DNA from 3 places in the Curtobacterium sp. Csp1 genome. Region 1 is predicted to be linked to each of the others. Evidence: riboswitches for the same ligand, from Rfam matches in the RefSeq annotation. Region 1 holds a riboswitch; each other region holds the start of a gene.
The links. A riboswitch is a leader RNA that binds a small molecule or an ion and turns the genes downstream of it on or off. The one in region 1 is predicted to bind thiamine pyrophosphate.
Positions count from the first base shown of each region.

Region 1 (7,451 bases):
GTCACGACGACGACGTCGCCGGCGGCCGCCGCCTCGTCACGGGTCGCCGCACGGGCGCCGTCGCCGAGTTCCGCGACGAGGTCCTGCAGCGTCTCCGGTCCGCGCGAGTTCGCGATCACGACCTGGTGGCCGTGCTGCACCGCGAGACGTGCGAGCTGGGATCCGATGTTGCCTGCTCCGATGATGCCGATGGTGGTCATGCGACCTGCAACACCGCGTGCGGCGGCGCATTCCCGCACGGTGCACGGCCCGTCCCGGCCGGGTGGGGCGGCGAGTCCCGGTCGGGTGGGACGCCGAGTCCCGGCCGGGTGGGACGGCGAGTCTCGGCCGGGTGCATGATGGCCGCATGGCCCACGAGTTCCGCGACGAAGCCGACCGCGACCGCTACGCGATGTACGTCGACGGCGAGCTCGTCAGCGTGCTCGACCGCCGCGCGACCGACGACGCCGTGTCGTTCCCGCACACCTACACGGTGCCGAAGCACCGCGGCCACGGGTACGCGGCGCAGCTCGTCGAGCACGCCGTCGCGGACGTCGAGGCCACCACCACGAAGCGCATCGTCCCGATGTGCTGGTTCGTCGCGAAGTGGTTCGACGAGCACCCCGAGAAGGCCGACCTGCTCAGCCGCGGCGCCGCGGACTGACCCCACCACGCGGAGGCGACGATGCCGACGATCACCCCCTTCCTCTGGTACGACGACCAGGCAGAGCCCGCGGCGCGGCACTACACGAGCCTGTTCGGGGACAGCCGCGTCGACAGCGTCGCGCGGATGCCCGACGGGTCCGCACTGGTCGTCGAGTTCACGCTCCTCGGACAGCCGTACCGCGCGATGAACGGCGGACCCGGCCACCCGCACACCGACGCGGTGTCGTTCCAGGTCGACGTCGACACGCAGGACGAACTCGACCGCGTCTGGGACGCGCTGCTCGCCGACGGCGGCGAGCCGGTCGCGTGCGGCTGGCTCCGGGACCGCTGGGGCCTGTCGTGGCAGGTGACCCCGTCCATGATGGGCGAGCTCATGACCGGCAGCGGCGACCCCGAGGCGAACGCCCGGGTCTTCGCGGCCATGCAGCAGATGGTCAAGCTCGACATCCCCGCACTCCGGGCCGCGGCGGCGGGTCACTGAGGGTTCCGCGCACGTACCCGCCGGTATGGTGGCGGGACCGATCGGCGCCGACGGACGGCGCACCCCCGCGAGAGGCTGGAGACCGAGATGAGCAGCCCGAGCTCCGACGTCCGGGACGGAGACCTCCGCGACGGAGCCGTCCGGAACAGCGACGTCCGGAACAGCGACATCGGCCGCGCCTACACGGAACTCTCCCGGATCACCCGACGCGCGAGCATCCGCGCCCGCGGTGACGACGAGGCACTGAGCGTCGTCGACCAGTCCCTCGTCGACTTCGTCGTGCAGCACCCCGGCTGCATGGCCATCGACATCGCCCGGTACCTGCGGCTCAACCGCTCGACGATCTCGCGGCAGCTGTCCGGGCTGCTCGCCGCCGGGCTCGTCCGCACGACCGACGGTGGTTCGGGAAACGCCAAGCCGCTCGAGGCCACCGACGCCGGACGTGCCGCACTCGACCGGTCGGTCCGGATGCACCGCAGCGCCCTCGAGGAACGCCTCGCCGAGTGGTCCGACGACGACGTCGCCCTGCTCGCCGGGCTGCTCGAGCGGCTCGGCGCCGCGGACGAGGCCGGCCTGCCGATGCCCGGTCGCACGGCCTCGTGACGACGTCGTTCGTCCTGCTGTCCGACACGCACCTGCCGAAGCGCGCGAAGGACCTGCCCGCCGGGCTCTGGGCGGACATCGACGCCGCGGACCTCGTGGTGCACGCGGGGGACTGGGTCGACCTGGCCACCGTCGACGCCGTGCAGGCACGCTCCCGGCGCTTCGCGGGCGTCCGCGGCAACAACGACGGTCCCGAGTTCGACGACCGGCTGCCCCTCGTCGCGCACCTGCTGGTCGAGGACCTGCGCTGGGCGGTCGTGCACGAGACCGGGGCCGCGACGGGGCGGGAACGCCGGGCGGACCGGGACCACCCGGACACCGACGTGCTCGTGTTCGGGCACTCGCACATCCCGTGGGACACCGTCGCCCCGTCGGGCATGCGGCTGCTCAACCCGGGATCGCCGACGGACCGCCGCCGCCAGCCCGACCACACGTGGATGCGCGGCGAGGTGTCGGGGAGCGCCCTGACCGTCGAGCTGGTCCGTCTGCCCCCGCGCTGACCCCCGGCATGCGGACCCGGGCGCGCTGACCCCGGGCCCGGGCCCGGGCCCGGGCCCGCCCCGGGGCACGCGCCGCCCCGTCAGTCCGTCGGCATCCGGAAGAACGCCAGCTCCCAGGCCGTCGACGTCCGGAACGCCGCCGTCATCCGCCCGCGTTCCTCGGCGCTCGCCGCGGCCGCGTGCCGCTCGACCCAGTCCGTCGCCGCCGCCGAGGCCGCCGCGAACCCCGGGTCGCCGTAGGCTCCGAGCCAATCGCCGAACGGGTGTCCCTCTGGTGCCCGGCCGAGCCGCGTCCCGACCCAGGCGTAGACCCGGAAGCACGGCAGCACCGCCGCCGCCAGGACCGCCGCCGAGCCGGTGTCCGCCGCCCGCTGCAGGTGCGCGAGGTACCCGGCGCACACCGGGTGCACGGGGTCGTCCGCCCGGGAGCCCGCGAGCCGGCGGTGGTGCAGGTCCCGCGCCTCGTCCGCACACCCCTGCGCGGCACCCGCCCAGAGCGCGGCTTCGTCCGACGACGGTGTCGCTGCCGAAGCCAGGGCCGACAGGTGCCCCTGGTACGCCCGCAGGTAGTGCACGTCCTGCGCCAGGTACCCCGCGAAGACCTCCGTCGACAGCGTCCCGTCCCGCAGCCCCACCAGGAACGGCGTCGCGAGGGTCTCCTCGAGCACCCTGGCGACGTCCGTCCACCACCGGTCCGTCCACCGCACCGGGGGCAGGAGGGCCCGCACGGCGGCACCGTGGTCGACCGGTCCGTTCCCGCTCCCCACGTGCAGGTCGTCCGCGCCGGCCAGTGCGGCACCGAGCCACGCCTTGGCCTCGCCGACCGCGAGCTCCCAGTCGCCCGTCCGCACCACGAGCGTCGCGATCGCGCTCGACAGCGAGCACCCCGTGCCGTGCGTGTTCGTCGTCGCGACCCGCGGCGCCGAGAACGTCCGCCGCGCGCCCGAGGGCTCCACGAGCTCGTCGTCCGCCGTGGCCCCGTCGTCGTGGCCGCCCTTCGCCAGGACCCGCACGCCCCAGGTCCGTGCGACGAGCAGGGCCGGATCGTCGCCGCCCACGGCACTCCCGCCGTCCGACGCGCCCGCTGCCAGCTCCGCCAGCACCGCGAGCTCCGCCCGGTTCGGCGTCACCAGGTCGGCGAGCCCGAGGAGCTCCCGGACCGCCTCGACCGCGTCCGCGTCGAGCAGTCGGTCGCCGCTCGTCGCCACCATCACCGGGTCGACCACGACGACCGGTGGCCGGTGCGCCCGGAGCCACGCCGTGACCTCGCGGACGACCGCGGCGGTGCCGAGCATGCCCGTCTTCACCGCGTCCACCGTCACGTCGTCGGACACCGCGTCGAGCTGCTCCCGCAGGAACGCCGGGTCCGGCACGTGCACCGACCGCACGCCGTGCGTGTTCTGCGCGACGAGCGCGGTCACGACCGCCATGCCGTACCCGTCGTGCGCCGCGATCGCCTTGAGGTCCGCCTGCACGCCGGCCCCGCCCGTCGGGTCCGTCCCCGCGATGCTCAGCACGCGGGGCACACCCCCGGTCACGCGTCCGCCCCGTGGTCCGGTGCGCCGGCCTGGAGGCACGCCCCACCCCCGCCGTCGTCCGTCCGGTCCGCCCCGTGGCCGGGTCCGGCGGCGTCCCACGTCGCGACGAGCGCGGCAGCGGACGCACCAGGGTCGGCCGCGGCGCAGATGCCCGACACCACCGCGACACCGGCGGCGCCGGCGGCGCGGAGCGGTGCGACGTCGTCCAGCCCGACCCCGCCGATCGCCACGCACGGCAGGTCCGTGGCGGCGGCGATCCGCGCGAACCCGTCGTGCCCGAGCGCCGGCGGATGGTCCGGCTTCGTCGTCGTCGGGTGCACGACCCCGACCCCGAGCAGGTCCACCGTCCCGCGGGGGAGCCGCTCGACGGCCGCCAGGTGCTCCGGCGTGTTCGCGGTCAGCCCGACGTGGGCATCCACGCCGAGCAGGGCACGCGCCGCGGTCACCGGGACGTCCGACTGGCCGAGGTGCACCCCGGCGACGGCGTGCCCGGCGTTCCGCGCCGCCAGGGCAACGTCGAGCCGGTCGTCCACCACGACCGTCGCACGGTCGCCCACCGCGTCCGCGACCGCCGCGGTCAGGGCGAGCAGGTCCCGGGCCGACGCCGTCTTGTCGCGGACCTGCACGATCCGCACGCGGCCCTGCACGGCCGCACGGACGACCGCGAGCACGCCGAGGCCGTGCCGGTCGCACAGCACAGGGTCGGTCACCAGGTAGACACCCACGTCCGCGGTCACGCGCCGACCCCCTGCGGGGCGGTCGTGCTCGGTTCGGCGGTGATCCGGGCGGTGCGGACGACGTCCTCCGGGGTGAGGGACGCCAGCCGGTCCAGGAACAGCGGCTGGAACGTCCCCGGACCGCAGGCGTCCGCCGCCGCGAGTTCGGCGGCGATCGTGTGCACCGCCGTCGCCGCGACGGCCGCGGCCCCGGGGTCGTCCGGGGCCACCGCCGTGAAGGCCGCGACGACCGCACCGAGCGCGCACCCACCGCCCGTGATCCGCGTCAGGAGCTCCGTCCCGTTCGCCACCCGCACCACGCCGGTGCCGGGCGCGACCACGAGGTCGACCGCACCGGACACGGCGAGCGCGCCCACGATCCTCCCGTCCGATGCTCCGACGGCCGCCGCACGCGCGTCGTCGGGGCCGACCGTGCTGTCCACCCCGCGCCCACCGGCGCTCGCGCCGAGCACGGCGAGGACCTCGGAGGCGTTGCCGCGCAGGACCGCGGGGCGCATGGCCAGGAGCTCGCGCGCCAGCGCGGTGCGCACCGGGAGCGAGCCGACGGCGACCGGGTCGAGGACCCACGGGGTGCCCGCCTCGACGGCGGCCGTCGTGGCTTCGACGGACGCGGCACGCGGCTCGGCGTGCGGGGTGCCGGTGTTCACCAGCAGGGCGTCGGCGACCCGGGCGAACGGACCGGCCTCGGTCGTGACGTCGACCATCGCGGCCGAGGCACCGAGGGCCAGCAGGACGTTGGCCGTGACGTTCTGCACGACGGTGTTCGTGATGCACTGCACGAGCGGCGAGCGGGCCCGGACGGCCTCCAGCAGGTCGGCGGTGCGGTGGGCCCAGGCAGGGGAGGGCGCAGCGTTCTCCATGGACGATCCCTTCGCGAGTACGAGCTCGAGCAGGTTCGACGGGTGTGATCTCAGCCGCCCGGTGGCGGCACCCCGTGTCTCGGGGCACACGGTACACGAGCCGTCCGCAGTCATCGAGGGGGCCCGTGTGCCAGGGTTGACGGGTGCCAGATCCGACGCCTCCCGGACCCCCGCCCGGTCCGCGTGACCCCGGCGACGCGTGGGCGGTCGGACCCGACGGGACTCAGGCGTGGGGCCGCTTCGGCGCCGCCGGTCTGCTCGTCGACGACGGCCACGGCCGCGTGCTCCTGCAGCACCGCGTCGAGTGGAGCCACCACGGCGGCACCTGGGGCATCCCCGGCGGCGCCCGGCACCAGGGCGAGGACGCCGTCACCGGCGCGCTCCGCGAGTCCGCGGAAGAGGCCGGGGTACCCGAGGACGGTGTCGACCTGCGCCACACGGCCGTCCTCGACCTCGGGTTCTGGACCTACACGACCGTGGTGGGCCGCGCCTCCCGGCCGTTCGACCCGGTGATCGCGGACCGCGAGAGCCTCGCGCTGTCCTGGATCCCGCTCGACCAGGTCCTCGACCTGCCGCTGCACCCGGGCTTCGGCGCCTCGTGGCCGGCGCTCCGCGACGCCATCACGACCACCCCGCACGTCGTCGTCGACGCCGCGAACGTCGTCGGCAGCGTGCCCGACGGCTGGTGGAAGGACCGCGCCGGTGCCGCGTCGCGACTGCTGGCGTCCGTGTCGGCGCTCGCCGCGGCCGGGCTGCCCGCCGACGCCCTCGGGCTCGGCTTCGACCGGTGGTGGCCGCGCTGGACCGTGGTGCTCGAGGGTGCCGCGCGCGGTGCGGACGACGTCGGTACGGACGTGAACGTGGTGCGCGCGGAGGGGTCCGGGGACGACGCCGTGGTCGCGGCGACGGCGGCCGCGGTCGATGCCGGCGACGCGCCCGTCGTGGTCGTCACGGCGGACCGTGAGCTGCGTGAACGCGTCGGGGCGCTCGGGGCCGAGGCCCGCGGTCCCGGCTGGTTCCGCGAGCAGGGCTGAGCGACCGCCGGGCTCCGGTTCCGGTGTCGCCGGGCTCCGGTTCCGGGGTCGCCCTGCGACGCGCATCGTGACCGAACCGTGACGGAGGGGGCTCCGTGCCGATACGCTGGCGCCCACGTCGACGGGGACGTGCCGACAGGAGGTCACGATGGAGCGTGTCACGAGAGCCGACGACCGCGTCCACCGCCCAGCCGGGCCCTGGACGCCGACGGTGCACCAGCTGCTCACGCACCTGCACGAGCAGGGCTTCGTCGCGGCGCCCGAGCCCATCGCCCTCGGCGACGCGCTCGAGACGGTCACCTTCGTGCCCGGCGTCGCGGGCAACTACCCGTGGAGCGCCGAGATCGCGGGCGAGGCGGCCCTCGTCACCTCCGCGCGCCTGCTCCGGCAGTACCACGACGCCGCGGCCACGTACCCGCGCAGCGCGACGGACGTGTGGTCGCAGGCCGAACGCCTGCCGGTCGAGACGATCGTGCACGGCGACTTCGCGCCGTACAACTGCGTCTACGACGGCATCGCGGCGGTCGGGCTCATCGACTTCGACACCGCGCACCCCGGTCCGCGGGTGTGGGACGTCGCGAGCGCGGTGTACCGGTTCGCCCCGTTCACCACCGGGCAGGTCGAGGGCAGCACGGCGCCGACCCTGGACGAGCGACTCGAGCGGGCCGCGGAGTTCTGCCGCGCCTACGAGCTCGACGACCGGTCCCGCGGGGTGCTCGTCGAGACGATGACCGCCTCGCTCGTCGCCCTCGTGACGACCATGGAGACCGAGGCCGCCGCCGGCAACCCGAAGTTCATCAGCGACCTGGAACACGGCCACGCCGAGCTCTACCGGGCCGACGTGGCGTACATCGAGGCGAACGCGGACGCGATCCACCAGGCGGTCACCGCGCTCTGACGGACGGACCGCGCCCAGGCAGCGTGCAGCCCGCACGCGGCGGTCTCCGACGGATCGTCCGGTAGCGTCGGGAGGCCATGACCGACAGCCCGGCCGACGCCACCCCGTACGAGGTGCTCGGCGTCCTCCCCACCGCCGACGACGACGAGCTCCGT
Region 1 is NZ_CP054594.1:3,181,748-3,189,198, forward strand. Features, by position in the region: gene HUN58_RS15325 (NADPH-dependent F420 reductase) at 1-200, opposite strand, end outside; gene HUN58_RS15330 (GNAT family N-acetyltransferase) at 347-643, shown strand; gene HUN58_RS15335 (VOC family protein) at 665-1,126, shown strand; gene HUN58_RS15340 (MarR family winged helix-turn-helix transcriptional regulator) at 1,214-1,729, shown strand; gene HUN58_RS15345 (metallophosphoesterase) at 1,726-2,229, shown strand; gene thiD (bifunctional hydroxymethylpyrimidine kinase/phosphomethylpyrimidine kinase) at 2,310-3,767, opposite strand; gene thiE (thiamine phosphate synthase) at 3,764-4,504, opposite strand; gene thiM (hydroxyethylthiazole kinase) at 4,501-5,364, opposite strand; TPP riboswitch at 5,353-5,449, opposite strand; gene HUN58_RS15365 (NUDIX domain-containing protein) at 5,508-6,398, shown strand; gene HUN58_RS15370 (aminoglycoside phosphotransferase family protein) at 6,547-7,296, shown strand; gene HUN58_RS15375 (DnaJ domain-containing protein) at 7,374-7,451, shown strand, end outside.

Region 2 (7,451 bases), 1.7 Mb from region 1:
AGCGTCACAAGCAGCAGGTGGTGACGACGATCGAGGAGCTGCAGCCGGACCTCGTGCTCGTGATGAACGCCGAGGGTTCCCGGGATGAGTCCACGCCCCTGGTCGACGGGCTCCGCGATCTGCTCGACGAGACGCGGACCGACGCGGCCATCGCTTTCCTGCTCCCGAACCCGGTCGGACCCGACATCCGGTCCTGCGCTGTTCCGGGCGGACGACCGGCCATGTGCGAGACGCGGCCCAGTGCGCAGCAGCGGCGCCTGGTCGCCCGCCTGGACGGCGTCAGGCTCGTCGACACCACGCCCGTCTGGTGCGCGAGCAGTCGCTGTCCCGCGGTGATCGACGACCAGCTCGTGCGGGTCGATGCCCTGCACGTCACCCCGGAAGCGGCGGCGACCGCCGCCTCGGCGATGGGCCGAGCCCTGTCGGCTGCCGGGATCGAGCTGGGGAGGTCGACCGACGACGGGTCGTGACGCTCCAGCCGTCGGACAGTCCGCTGTGCCACGATCGTGCCCGTGATGGAGATGTCCGCCGACGCGTTCGAGGAGCTCGTGACCGACGAGCTCGACCGGCTGCCCGACGAGATGGTTGCCGGACTCGACAACGTCGTCTTCGTCGTCGAGGACGAGCCCGAGGACGGTTCCGACCTGTTCGGCGTCTACGACGGGGTCGCCGCGACCGAGCGTGGCCAGTACGGCTTCGGCGAGCTCCCGGACCGGATCGTGGTGTTCCGGAAGCAGCACCTGCTGGAGTGCGACACCGTCGAGGAACTCCGGGACGAGGTCCACACGACGCTGGTGCACGAGATCGGGCACTTCTACGGGATCGACGACGAGCGGCTGCACGAACTCGGGTGGGCGTAGCGACCACGAGTCCACACGGCGCGACCCCGGGTCCACCCGGCACCCCTACGTCCGCACCACCACGTCCGCCAGCGCCGCCGGGTCCTCCGCCGCGATGAAGGACGACTCCTGCGCTGCCCACCGGTCCCACTCGCGGGCGAAGACCTCGCCGTCACGGCCGATCGCCCGGTCGCGCCGGACGGTGTCGTCCGCCTCGAGCCAGACGCGGAAGGACGCGAGCGGCGCCGAAGCCCGGGACAGCGCACCGCACCCCTCGACGACGAGCGGCACGTCCGGGTCGATCGACTCCCACCCCGCCGGGCTCGACGTCGTCCAGTCCCACCGCCGGTAGCCGGAGCGGGCGCCGAGGACGTCCGTCACCACCGCGTCAGCCGCCGCACGGAGCCCGTCCCACCCCGGGTAGACGTCGTCGAGGTGCACGACCCGGGCGCCGAGCCGGTCCCCGAGGGCGTCGCCGAGCGTCGTCTTGCCGGTCCCCGAGCGCCCGTCGACCAGCACGACGAGCCGCCCCCGCCCGGAAGCCGCACGGAGACCCGGAGCAGCACCAGCAGCGGCAGCGGCAGCTGCCGCCGCAGCCGCGAGGCCGTCCACGACCCCGTCAGACACGCCACATCCCTGTGCCCACCGCCACCGCGACCGACACCGCACCGATCCCGACGAGCACCGCGACCATCGCCCACTCGGGGCCGCCGAAGCGCGCCGGTCGCGCCCACGTCCGCCGACCCGGCGCCCCGAACCCACGCGACTCCATCGCCACCGCGAGCGTCGTCGCCCGCCGGAGCGCGAGCACGAGCAGCGCGAACGCCATCGATGCACCCCGACGCAGCCGCCCGGTGTCGGCCAACCCCCGGGCACGACGAGCACTGCGCAGCTGCCGCCAGTCCCCGCCGAGCAGGGTCGTCATCCGCACCGCCGCCAGTGCCCCGAGCACGAACCGCGCGGGCAGCCGCAGGAGCTGCGCCAGCCCGTCCGCCAGGTCGGTCGGGTCGACCCGCACGAACAGCGCGATCGCCGGCAGCCCGACGCCGAGCACCCGGAGGGCGGTCGCCAGGGCGAGCTCGAGCGACCCGTCGGTGACGTGCACGAAGCCGAGGTCGAACCACTCGCGTCCGGACGGCCGGCCGTACAGCGCGATGCTCACGGCCGTCAGCGGGACCGCTGCGGTCAGGGGTGCGGTCCGGAGCAGGAGCGTGCGCCAGGGGATGCGGAGCAGCGGCAGCAGCAGGACCTCGAGCAGGAGCGCGACCGCTGCGGACACGACGTCCAGGCTCAGGACGAGCAGCAGGCCGAGCGCGAGCACCCCGAGCAGGGACGCGACGGGCTGCACCCCGCGGATCCCGCGGGGCCGGACGGGAGGCACGGATCGCCCTCGCGCGTCGGCTGCGGTCCCCGGGACGACCGGCCTGGCATCCCCCGTCACGTCGGCGACGACACCGTCCGCCGTCCCCGGGCCGGTCGGCCGCAGACCGCCCGGGCCGGCCGGTCGCACGCCCTCCGGGCCGAGCACCACCTCGTCCGCGTCGAGCGCCCGCACCAGGTCGCGGTCGTGCGTCACGGCGACGACAGCCGTCCCCGCGTCCGCGAGCGCGCCGAGCCGGTCCACGACGGCCTGCCACGTGGCGCGGTCCTGTCCGGAGGTCGGCTCGTCGAGCACGAGCACGTCGGGCTCCGCCACGAGCACCGTGCCGATCGCGAGCCGTCGCTGCTCGCCGCCGGACAGCGTGAAGGGGTTCGCGTCCGCCAGGTGCGCCAACCCGAGGTCGTCGAGCACCCGATCCACCCGGTCCTCGACGTGCGCTTGACCGAGCGCCCGAGGTCCGGCGGCGAGCTCCTGCCGCACGGTGGCCGCGACGAACTGGTGCTCGGGGTCCTGGAACACCGTCCCGATCCGGCCGGCGAGCTCCCGGCTGGACCAGGACGACGGCGCCGCCCCGGCCAGGCCGTGCCGGAGGGCGGAGGTGGCCTCGAGGACGCCGGCGTCGGGCGCGAGCAGCCCGGCGAGCGTCAGGCCGAGCGTCGACTTCCCGACGCCGTTCGGCCCGGTCACCGCCAGCACACGCCCGTGCCGGACCGTCAGGTCGATGCCGCTGCCGACCCGGTGCCCCCGGCCGCGCGCCGTCGCGAGTCCCCGAGCGTCGAGCAGCGCCCGAGCGTGCGCGCGGTCCTCCCCGGGGACCGCCTGCCGAGCCGAGCCCCGTGCGGGCTCCGACCCGGGCACCCACACGCCCGCCGCCGCGAGCGCCGGACCGTGCGCGGCGAGGACCTCGGTCGGCGTGCCGTCCGCGACGACCCCGCCGGCGGGAGCGAGCAGCACGAGCCGGTCGACCAGGTCGAGCCAGGTGCCGATCCGGTGCTCGACGACGAGCAGCGTCGCACCGGTCTCGTCGAGGACCGCGCGCACGGCGTCGTGCACCTGACGTACGCCGTCCGGGTCGAGGTTCGCGCACGGCTCGTCGAGCACGAGCGCGCCGGGACGCATGGCGAGCACGCCCGCGAGTGCGAGCCGCTGCCGCTGCCCGCCGGACAGCGCGGTCGTGGACCGGTCGAGCGGCAGGTCAAGGCCGACCAGGTCGAGCGCCGACCGGACGCGCCGCCAGGTCTCGTCCCGCGGCACGCCGGTGTTCTCGCAACCGAACGCGACGTCGTCCCCGACGCGCGACATCACGGTGTGCGCCTCGGGGTCCTGCATGACGAGGCCGACCCGCCCGCGGACCGTCCCCGGTGCGGCATCGTCGACGAGCACCGCGCCTTGGACGGCCGCGGCGGTGTCGTCCTCGGGGTCCGGCTCGTCGGGCAGCACCGCGGCGACGGCCCGCAGCAGCGTCGACTTGCCCGCGCCGGACGGTCCGACGACGGCGACCCGCTCCCCCGGGCGCACCGCGAGGTCGACTCCGCGGATCGCCCACTCGTCGCGGGCGGCGTAGCGCCACCCCCAGTCACGGAAGACGATGCCGGCCGGGCCGGTGCTCGCCGGGACCTCGGTCGCGGGCGCTGCGTCCGCGCGACCGGCGGACACGGCCGTCACGCCGCGCTGCGGGTCGTGCGCTTGGCGTGCTCCCGGCCGACCGCGAACTGCGACAGGACTCCGGTCGCGGCGAGCGCCCGGACGATGGCCCAGGACCCGGCACCCGCGATGACGGCGCCGGAGACCACGGCGCACACGACGTAGACGGCCTTGAACCCGACGTCGAGCCCCGGGTACCACAGGACGGTGTCGTTGATGCCGAGCGCGAGCCCGGCGGCCGCCCCCGCGAGGACGACGACCGGCAGCCGGTACACGCGGTACAGGAACAGCGCGAGGACGAGCTCGGCGCCGAGGCCCTGCACGAGGCCGGCCTCGAGCGTCAGCCACCCCCACTGCGTGCCGAGCAGCGCCTCGACCGAGGCGGCGACCATCTCGGCGTACAGGGCGGCTCCGGGCTTCCGCACGACGATCGCGACGATCGGCCCGGCGAGCAGCCAGACGCCGCCGAACAGCGACTGCGATCCCGGCAGGACGAGGGCGGCTCCCGCACTGAGCGGCTCGTAGCCGAACTCCCAGAGCTTGAAGACGACGCCGATCGCGACCGCGAGGACGCTGGCGACGACGATGTCGACCACGCGCCAGCGGAGCGACCGCCGGAGGGTGGTGGACGGGACGGTGGACTGCATGGTTGCAGGCATGGTGCTGACTCCTCCCTGCGCCGGCATGACCCGGATCAGGTTCGACGGTCGGAGCGCCGTTCGCTCCCTCTCAGCCCGGTGGTCCCGGACTCCCGTGTGTGTGGCAGCAGTCTAGACGGGTGACGACCAGATGACGGACGGGAGGACCGTGGCGGCGTCGCCACGATCCTCCCGTCCGTCCTGTGGTCATTTCTTGAGTGCGCGGACCACCTTGGCGAGCGCCTTGCCGGTCACCCAGATGGTCGGGATGCTGACCGCGAGCAGCGAGATGAGGTTCGGCTCGAACTGCAGGTCCTGTCCGGGACGGCGCACGTAGGCGCCGACGGGGATCGACACGCCGCCGCCACCCCCGCCGCCGTTGTCGTCGCCGTCCCCGCCGCCGCCGAAGCCGAACCAGCCCAGCGACACCGGGATGAGGGTCTGGTCGCCGACCTCGACCGGCTCGCCGTAGTTGGTGGAGACGCCGATCGGGCGCACCTTGTCTGCGATCTGACTCACGATGTTGGCCATGCGCGCGAGGCTACTCGGCCACTCCTCCACAGCGACGCGCGGAGTCACCCTCGTCCACTGCTGGGGCTTGTCTGCGGACGCGGAGGGGCCGCGCCGATACGTTGGCGGCACCCACACCTGGAGGACCGTTTGCACACCTGGCCCGGCAGTCCGTACCCCCTCGGGGCGACCTACGACGGCAGCGGCACGAACTTCGCCCTGTTCAGCGAGGTCGCCGACCGCGTGGAACTGTGCCTCTTCGACGACGCTGGGAACGAGGAGTGCGTCGACCTGGTCGAGGTCGACGCGCACGTCTGGCACGCGTACCTGCCCAACGTGGCACCGGGGCAGGAGTACGGCTTCCGCGTGCACGCCCCGTACGACCCGGCGAGCGGACTGCGCGGCAACCCGAACAAGCTGCTCCTCGACCCCTACGCCAAGGCGACCAGTGGCGACATCGACTGGGACCAGGCGCTGTTCTCGTACACGTTCGGCGACCCGGACTCGACCGACGACCAGGACTCGGCGCCCCACATGATGAAGGGGGTCGTCATCAACCCCTTCTTCGACTGGCAGGGCGACCGGTCGCCGGGCATCCCGTACGGCGAGACCGTCATCTACGAGGCCCACGTCAAGGGCCTCACCGAGACACACCCCGACGTCCCCGAAGAACAACGGGGCACCTACGCCGGCGTCGCGCACCCGGCGGTCATCGAGCACCTGAAGCGTCTGGGCGTCACCACCCTCGAGCTCATGCCGGTGCACCAGTTCGTGAACGACTCCACCCTGCAGGAGAAGGGGCTGTCGAACTACTGGGGCTACAACACCATCGGGTTCTTCGCGCCGCACTCGCACTACTCGTCGTCCGGCGACCGCGGGCAGCAGGTGCAGGAGTTCAAGGCGATGGTGCGCGAGCTGCACCGTGCGGGGATCGAGGTCGTGCTCGACGTCGTCTACAACCACACCGCCGAGGGCAACCACCTCGGGCCGACGCTGTCGTTCCGCGGTATCGACAACGCCGCCTACTACCGCCTGGTCGAGGACGACAAGCGGTACTACATGGACACCACGGGCACCGGCAACTCGCTCAACGTGGGTCACCCGCACTCGCTGCAGCTGATCATGGACTCGCTGCGGTACTGGGTGACGGAGATGCACGTGGACGGGTTCCGCTTCGACCTCGCGGCCGCCCTGGCGCGGGAGTTCTACGAGGTCGACCGGCTCGCAGCCTTCTTCGAACTGGTCCAGCAGGACCCGATCGTGTCGCAGGTCAAGCTCATCGCGGAACCGTGGGACGTCGGTCCCGGCGGCTACCAGGTCGGCAACTTCCCGCCGCAGTGGTCCGAGTGGAACGGCAAGTACCGCGACACCGTGCGCGACTTCTGGCGCGGTGAGCCGTCGACCCTCGGCGAGTTCGCGTCCCGCATCTCCGGGTCGGCCGACCTGTACGAGCACGACGGCCGGACCCCCAAGGCGAGCATCAACTTCATCACCGCCCACGACGGCTTCACGCTGTACGACCTCGTCGCCTACAACGAGAAGCACAACGAGGCCAACGGCGAGGACAACAACGACGGCGAGAGCCACAACCGCTCGTGGAACTCCGGCGTCGAGGGGCCGACCGACGACCCGGCGGTGCACGCGCTCCGGCTGCAGCGTCGCCGGAACTTCCTCGCGACGCTGCTCCTCAGCCAGGGCGTGCCGATGATCGCGCACGGTGACGAGCTCGGGCGGACCCAGGGCGGCAACAACAACGTCTACGCCCAGGACTCGCCGATCAGCTGGATCGACTGGGAGCACGCCGACGACGAGCTCATCCAGTTCACCGCCGACGTCGTGAAGCTCCGGCACGACCACCCGACCTTCCGCCGCACGCGGTACTTCAACGGCCGTCCGGTCCGCCGGAGCGAGGGCGAGCCGCTCCCCGACGTCGTGTGGCTGACGCCCTCCGGTGATGCGATGGACCCCGAGGACTGGGACTCCGGCTTCGGCAAGAGCGTCGGCATGTACCTGAACGGCGAGGGCATCCGCGGGCGCGACCGCTGGGGCGAGCGGGTCACCGACGTGGCGTTCCTGACGTATTACAACGCGCACGACGACGTCGTGACGTTCACCCTGCCCCCGGAGGAGTACTCGCCGGGGTGGACCGTGCGGATCGACACCGCCGATCCGGGTGCCCGCGACGAGGTCCTCGACGCGGGGACGCCGCTCGACGTCCCCGCGCGGTCGATGATCGTGCTCCGTGCCGAGCCGGACCACGAGGTCACGACGGCCCCGGTCGACGCCGCCACGGACACGAAGCCGTCCACGCCGACCAACCCCGCGGCCTCGCCCACCACCTCGGCGACGGACCCAGCGGGCACCGACCCGTCGACCTCCGAGCCCGCGAGCTCCGAGCCGGCCGACTACAGCGCCACTCCCGAACCCGACAGCACAGGA
Region 2 is NZ_CP054594.1:1,441,951-1,449,401, forward strand. Features, by position in the region: gene HUN58_RS07000 (acyltransferase family protein) at 1-470, shown strand, start outside; gene HUN58_RS07005 (metallopeptidase family protein) at 516-860, shown strand; gene HUN58_RS07010 (ATP-binding protein) at 906-1,466, opposite strand; gene HUN58_RS07015 (ATP-binding cassette domain-containing protein) at 1,459-3,885, opposite strand; gene HUN58_RS07020 (ECF transporter S component) at 3,882-4,523, opposite strand; TPP riboswitch at 4,518-4,629, opposite strand; gene HUN58_RS07025 (hypothetical protein) at 4,710-5,033, opposite strand; gene glgX (glycogen debranching protein GlgX) at 5,163-7,451, shown strand, end outside.
Region 2: linked by a shared signal. The riboswitch ahead of HUN58_RS07020 (ECF transporter S component) and the one ahead of thiM (hydroxyethylthiazole kinase) in region 1 are both predicted to bind thiamine pyrophosphate.

Region 3 (7,451 bases), 620 kb from region 1:
AGTAGCCGTTCGTCTCCCCGGTCACCGCCACGTGCACGGCGTGGTGGAAGTCGTCGGACCACTGACCGGTGAGGCCGTACCCGCCGGCTTCCTGCGGGCGGAACATGACCGGGTCGTTGAGGTCCGACTCCGCGATGAGCGACAGCGGGCGTCCGACGGACTGCGCGTACGCCTCGGTCTCGGAGGCCATCGCCTGCAGGACGTGGGGCCGGGTGGTGTCGCGGATGGCGTGCACCGCGTCGAGGCGGAGCCCGTCGACGTGGTGGTCGCGACGTTGACCGAGTCACCCCACGTGTTGCCGAGCCCCTGGAGCAGGTACGGCCCGTACAGCGGCAGGTAGTTCCCGCTGGGCCCGAGGTGGTTGTACACGACGTCCTGGATGACGCCGAGTGGTGCACGGCGAACCAGCCGACACCGTCGTAGCCCCAGTTCCACTCGCCGTTCACCGCGTTGACGGGGAGCAGCTCGACGAACTCCACCCCGAGCTCGACGAGGTGGTCGAGCTTGGCGGCCGCGGCGTCGAGCGTGCCCTCGGGGGTGAAGGTGCCGACGTGCATCTCGTAGATCACGGCCCCACGGGCGGGCCGACCGGTCCACGAATCGTCGGTCCAGGCGAAGCGCTCGGGGTCCACGACCTCGGACGGGCCGTGCACGCCCTCGGGCTGGTACCGGCTGCGCGGATCGGGTCGGACGGAGTCGTCGTCGTCGATGCGGAAGCCGTAGCGCGCGCCGACGACGGGGACGACCTCGTCGGTCGCCCACCAGTCGTCCTCGCCGCGGGTCATGGCGTACTCGGTACCGTCGACGACCAGGCGCACGCGCTCGGGGTTCGGCGTCGGCCTGCTGGTCGGAGACCGCAGCGGTGTTGTTCGTGCTCGTGCCGGGGTCCGCGCCGGACGTCACCGGTGCGGCGTCGTGCTCGGCTCCGTTGGGGTCGGCGTCGGCGACGTCCGCCGGGACGAGCAGGGCGACGGGCAGGTCGGCGAGACCGGTCAGCAGGTCGACCCGGTCGGCCGGCACCGGGTGGACGAGCGTGTCGCCCCACCCTCCGACGCGCTCGAGCCCGACGGGCAGCCGCGTCGCGACCGTCACGGCACCGCCGCGGTCGAACGCGAGCACGTGGTCGGCGGCGATGCCGGTGGCCTCGAGCCCGAGGTACCGGGTGAAGAGCTCGGGGTGATCGCGTCGGATCCGCAGGGCGCGGCTCGTCACGAGGACCTTCGCCGCACCGTCCAGGCCGACCTCGGGTAGCTGCTCCGGACCGGTGCCCTCGGGGCCGTCGAGCGTTGCGAGGACGTGCCGCAGCTCCGTGTGGTCGACCGGGCGGCGGTTGTCCGGGTCGACGAGCGAGCGGTCCCACGCCTCGGTGCCCTGGTAGACGTCCGGGACGCCCGGCATCGTCAGCTGGACCAGCTTCTGCGCGAGCCCGTTCGACCAGCCGGCCGCGTCGATCGTGCGGTCGAGCTCGTCGAGCACCGCGACCACGCGCGGGTCGTCGAACGCGGCGTCCACGAGGGCGTGCATCTGCTGTTCGAAGGCCTCGTCCGGTTCGGTCCAGGTCGTGCTGTCTCCGGCTTCGCGCGAGGCCTTCTCGGCGTACGCGTGCAGGCGCTCGCGGCTGGCCGGTCGGGCACCCACGATCGCCTGCCAGAGCAGGTCCGCGAACACCGCGTCGTCGAGCGGCGCGAGGGCGTTCAGCTGCTCGAGGGCGCTCGACCACTCCGACCCGAGCTCGGCGAGCACCGCGATGCGGGCGCGGTCGTGTGCGGCCAGCTGCCCTGACGCTCGCGCTGCGCCTGGTGGAAGTCGTCGACCGACACCGCGAACACGCTCGGGTCGCCGCCGACCTCGCTCAGGGAGCTCAGGCGCGACGTCCGGTAGAACGCGGTGTCCTCGACGCCCTTCGCCATCACCATGCCGGAGGTCTGCTGCAGGCGGAGCGCCGCGGCGTGCCCGGGGTCGACGAGCGCCGGCGCGATCCGGTCGATCACGTCGTCCAGGTCCGGTCGCGTCTCGGCTGCGCGCTCCAGGGCGGCGATCAGGTGGTGGACGCCCTCGGGCAGGTAGGTGCGGTAGACGTCGAACGATGCGACGATCTCGGCCACCGCGTCGACCACGCGCTCCTGCGGCAGGTCACCGGCCGTCGACGCGAGGAGCCGGGCGAGTCGCGCGACCTCGCTGCCGAGGATCCCGTCGGCGATGCCTCGGCGGGTGTCGTGGGTCAGCTGCTGCCAGTCGGCCGGTTCGGCACCGGACGCGGCGGTCAGCGCCTCTTCGCCCGCGGGGTCGACGAAGACGCGGTCGACGACGCCGAGCGCGTCGTAGCCGGTGGTGCCGTCGACGGGCCACGAGGACGGGAGCTGCTCGCCCGGCTCGAGGATCTTCTCGACCAGCGTGTAGGCCCCGCCGGTCAGGTCCGCGAGGTCCTGCAGGTACACGGCCGGGTCGTACAGGCCGTCCGGGTGGTCGATGCGCAGGCCGTCGACGAGCCCGTCGCGGAACCAGCCGCCGATCGTGTCGTGCGAGGCCGCGAACACCTCGGGCTCCTCGACGCGGATCGCCGCGAGGGTGTTCACCGCGAAGAACCGGCGGTAGTTCAGCTCGTGGTCCGCGCGCTTCCAGTGCACGAACGCGTAGTGCTGGCGGGCGTGCACGGTCTCGACGTCGTCGCCGTCCTGCACGGTCCCGGGAGCGGTCGGGTAGGCGGTCTCGCCGACGTACAGCCGACCGTCACGCAGCTCGACGGCGTCGAGCAGGCGGTCGTCGAGCACGGGGACGCGGACCTTGCCGTCGCCGGCTTCCCAGTCGACGTCGAACGCCCACGCGACCGGGCTGGCCTGGCCCTGTTCGAGCAGCGACCACCACCACGGGTTCGCCTCGGGCGTCGCGACGCCGACGTGGTTCGGGACGACGTCGACGAGCACGCCGAGTCCGGCGGCGTGGGCGGCCTCGGCGAGCCCGCGCAGCGCTGCGTCGCCGCCGCGCTCGGTGTCGACGTGGGAGTGGTCGACGACGTCGTAGCCGTGCTGCGAACCGGGCTCTGCCTGCAGCACGGGGGAGAGGTACACCCAGTCGGCGCCGAGGTCGCGGATGTGCTCGACCACGTCCTGCGCCCGGGTCAGGTCGAAGTCGGGTGTGACCTGCAGTCGGTAGGTGGACGTGGGGACGCGTCTGGCGGTCACCTGGTGGCTCCTGTGCTGTCGGGTTCGGGAGTGGCGCTGTAGTCGGCCGGCTCGGAGCTCGCGGGCTCGGAGGTCGACGGGTCGGTGCCCGCTGGGTCCGTCGCCGAGGTGGTGGGCGAGGCCGCGGGGTTGGTCGGCGTGGACGGCTTCGTGTCCGTGGCGGCGTCGACCGGGGCCGTCGTGACCTCGTGGTCCGGCTCGGCACGGAGCACGATCATCGACCGCGCGGGGACGTCGAGCGGCGTCCCCGCGTCGAGGACCTCGTCGCGGGCACCCGGATCGGCGGTGTCGATCCGCACGGTCCACCCCGGCGAGTACTCCTCCGGGGGCAGGGTGAACGTCACGACGTCGTCGTGCGCGTTGTAATACGTCAGGAACGCCACGTCGGTGACCCGCTCGCCCCAGCGGTCGCGCCCGCGGATGCCCTCGCCGTTCAGGTACATGCCGACGCTCTTGCCGAAGCCGGAGTCCCAGTCCTCGGGGTCCATCGCATCACCGGAGGGCGTCAGCCACACGACGTCGGGGAGCGGCTCGCCCTCGCTCCGGCGGACCGGACGGCCGTTGAAGTACCGCGTGCGGCGGAAGGTCGGGTGGTCGTGCCGGAGCTTCACGACGTCGGCGGTGAACTGGATGAGCTCGTCGTCGGCGTGCTCCCAGTCGATCCAGCTGATCGGCGAGTCCTGGGCGTAGACGTTGTTGTTGCCGCCCTGGGTCCGCCCGAGCTCGTCACCGTGCGCGAGCTGCAGCCGGAGCGCGTGCACCGCCGGGTCGTCGGTCGGCCCCTCGACGCCGGAGTTCCACGAGCGGTTGTGGCTCTCGCCGTCGTTGTTGTCCTCGCCGTTGGCCTCGTTGTGCTTCTCGTTGTAGGCGACGAGGTCGTACAGCGTGAAGCCGTCGTGGGCGGTGATGAAGTTGATGCTCGCCTTGGGGGTCCGGCCGTCGTGCTCGTACAGGTCGGCCGACCCGGAGATGCGGGACGCGAACTCGCCGAGGGTCGACGGCTCACCGCGCCAGAAGTCGCGCACGGTGTGCCGACCTGGTAGCCGCCGGGACCGACGTCCCACGGTTCCGCGATGAGCTTGACCTGCGACACGATCGGGTCCTGCTGGACCAGTTCGAAGAAGGCTGCGAGCCGGTCGACCTCGTAGAACTCCCGCGCCAGGGCGGCCGCGAGGTCGAAGCGGAACCCGTCCACGTGCATCTCCGTCACCCAGTACCGCAGCGAGTCCATGATCAGCTGCAGCGAGTGCGGGTGACCCACGTTGAGCGAGTTGCCGGTGCCCGTGGTGTCCATGTAGTACCGCTTGTCGTCCTCGACCAGGCGGTAGTAGGCGGCGTTGTCGATACCGCGGAACGACAGCGTCGGCCCGAGGTGGTTGCCCTCGGCGGTGTGGTTGTAGACGACGTCGAGCACGACCTCGATCCCCGCACGGTGCAGCTCGCGCACCATCGCCTTGAACTCCTGCACCTGCTGCCCGCGGTCGCCGGACGACGAGTAGTGCGAGTGCGGCGCGAAGAACCCGATGGTGTTGTAGCCCCAGTAGTTCGACAGCCCCTTCTCCTGCAGGGTGGAGTCGTTCACGAACTGGTGCACCGGCATGAGCTCGAGGGTGGTGACGCCCAGACGCTTCAGGTGCTCGATGACCGCCGGGTGCGCGACGCCGGCGTAGGTGCCCCGTTGTTCTTCGGGGACGTCGGGGTGTGTCTCGGTGAGGCCCTTGACGTGGGCCTCGTAGATGACGGTCTCGCCGTACGGGATGCCCGGCGACCGGTCGCCCTGCCAGTCGAAGAAGGGGTTGATGACGACCCCCTTCATCATGTGGGGCGCCGAGTCCTGGTCGTCGGTCGAGTCCGGGTCGCCGAACGTGTACGAGAACAGCGCCTGGTCCCAGTCGATGTCGCCACTGGTCGCCTTGGCGTAGGGGTCGAGGAGCAGCTTGTTCGGGTTGCCGCGCAGTCCGCTCGCCGGGTCGTACGGGGCGTGCACGCGGAAGCCGTACTCCTGCCCCGGTGCCACGTTGGGCAGGTACGCGTGCCAGACGTGCGCGTCGACCTCGACCAGGTCGACGCACTCCTCGTTCCCAGCGTCGTCGAAGAGGCACAGTTCCACGCGGTCGGCGACCTCGCTGAACAGGGCGAAGTTCGTGCCGCTGCCGTCGTAGGTCGCCCCGAGGGGGTACGGACTGCCGGGCCAGGTGTGCAAACGGTCCTCCAGGTGTGGGTGCCGCCAACGTATCGGCGCGGCCCCTCCGCGTCCGCAGACAAGCCCCAGCAGTGGACGAGGGTGACTCCGCGCGTCGCTGTGGAGGAGTGGCCGAGTAGCCTCGCGCGCATGGCCAACATCGTGAGTCAGATCGCAGACAAGGTGCGCCCGATCGGCGTCTCCACCAACTACGGCGAGCCGGTCGAGGTCGGCGACCAGACCCTCATCCCGGTGTCGCTGGGCTGGTTCGGCTTCGGCGGCGGCGGGGACGGCGACGACAACGGCGGCGGGGGTGGCGGCGGCGTGTCGATCCCCGTCGGCCATCTCGCTGCTCGCGGTCAGCATCCCGACCATCTGGGTGACCGGCAAGGCGCTCGCCAAGGTGGTCCGCGCACTCAAGAAATGACCACAGGACGGACGGGAGGATCGTGGCGACGCCGCCACGGTCCTCCCGTCCGTCATCTGGTCGTCACCCGTCTAGACTGCTGCCACACACACGGGAGTCCGGGACCACCGGGCTGAGAGGGAGCGAACGGCGCTCCGACCGTCGAACCTGATCCGGGTCATGCCGGCGCAGGGAGGAGTCAGCACCATGCCTGCAACCATGCAGTCCACCGTCCCGTCCACCACCCTCCGGCGGTCGCTCCGCTGGCGCGTGGTCGACATCGTCGTCGCCAGCGTCCTCGCGGTCGCGATCGGCGTCGTCTTCAAGCTCTGGGAGTTCGGCTACGAGCCGCTCAGTGCGGGAGCCGCCCTCGTCCTGCCGGGATCGCAGTCGCTGTTCGGCGGCGTCTGGCTGCTCGCCGGGCCGATCGTCGCGATCGTCGTGCGGAAGCCCGGAGCCGCCCTGTACGCCGAGATGGTCGCCGCCTCGGTCGAGGCGCTGCTCGGCACGCAGTGGGGGTGGCTGACGCTCGAGGCCGGCCTCGTGCAGGGCCTCGGCGCCGAGCTCGTCCTCGCGCTGTTCCTGTACCGCGTGTACCGGCTGCCGGTCGTCGTCACCCGGGGCTCGACGTCGGGTTCAAGGCCGTCTACGTCGTGTGCGCCGTGGTCTCCGGCGCCGTCATCGCGGGTGCCGGGTCCTGGGCCATCGTCCGGGCGCTCGCCGCGACCGGAGTCCTGTCGCAGTTCGCGGTCGGCCGGGAGCACGCCAAGCGCACGACCCGCAGCGCGGCGTGACGGCCGTGTCCGCCGGTCGCGCGGACGCAGCGCCCGCGACCGAGGTCCCGGCGAGCACCGGCCCGGCCGGCATCGTCTTCCGTGACTGGGGGTGGCGCTACGCCGCCCGCGACGAGTGGGCGATCCGCGGAGTCGACCTCGCGGTGCGCCCGGGGGAGCGGGTCGCCGTCGTCGGACCGTCCGGCGCGGGCAAGTCGACGCTGCTGCGGGCCGTCGCCGCGGTGCTGCCCGACGAGCCGGACCCCGAGGACGACACCGCCGCGGCCGTCCAAGGCGCGGTGCTCGTCGACGATGCCGCACCGGGGACGGTCCGCGGGCGGGTCGGCCTCGTCATGCAGGACCCCGAGGCGCACACCGTGATGTCGCGCGTCGGGGACGACGTCGCGTTCGGTTGCGAGAACACCGGCGTGCCGCGGGACGAGACCTGGCGGCGCGTCCGGTCGGCGCTCGACCTGGTCGGCCTTGACCTGCCGCTCGACCGGTCCACGATGCGTCCCGGCGCGCTCGTGCTCGACGAGCCGTGCGCGAACCTCGACCCGGACGGCGTACGTCAGGTGCACGACGCCGTGCGCGCGGTCCTCGACGAGACCGGTGCGACGCTGCTCGTCGTCGAGCACCGGATCGGCACCTGGCTCGACCTGGTCGACCGGCTCGTGCTGCTCGCTCCCGCCGGCGGGGTCGTCGCGGACGGCACGCCGACCGAGGTCCTCGCCGCGCACGGTCCGGCGCTCGCGGCGGCGGGCGTGTGGGTGCCCGGGTCGGAGCCCGCACGGGGCTCGGCTCGGCAGGCGGTCCCCGGGGAGGACCGCGCGCACGCTCGGGCGCTGCTCGACGCTCGGGGACTCGCGACGGCGCGCGGCCGGGGGCACCGGGTCGGCAGCGGCATC
Region 3 is NZ_CP054594.1:3,802,794-3,810,244, reverse strand. Features, by position in the region: partial or broken gene HUN58_RS18305 (DUF3459 domain-containing protein) at 1-818, opposite strand, end outside; gene HUN58_RS21100 (hypothetical protein) at 784-1,251, shown strand; gene treY (malto-oligosyltrehalose synthase) at 1,695-3,182, opposite strand; partial or broken gene glgX (glycogen debranching protein GlgX) at 3,179-5,385, opposite strand; gene HUN58_RS18290 (hypothetical protein) at 5,515-5,907, shown strand; TPP riboswitch at 5,872-5,983, shown strand; gene HUN58_RS18285 (ECF transporter S component) at 5,978-6,649, shown strand; gene HUN58_RS18280 (ATP-binding cassette domain-containing protein) at 6,561-7,451, shown strand, end outside.
Region 3: linked by a shared signal. The riboswitch ahead of HUN58_RS18285 (ECF transporter S component) and the one ahead of thiM (hydroxyethylthiazole kinase) in region 1 are both predicted to bind thiamine pyrophosphate.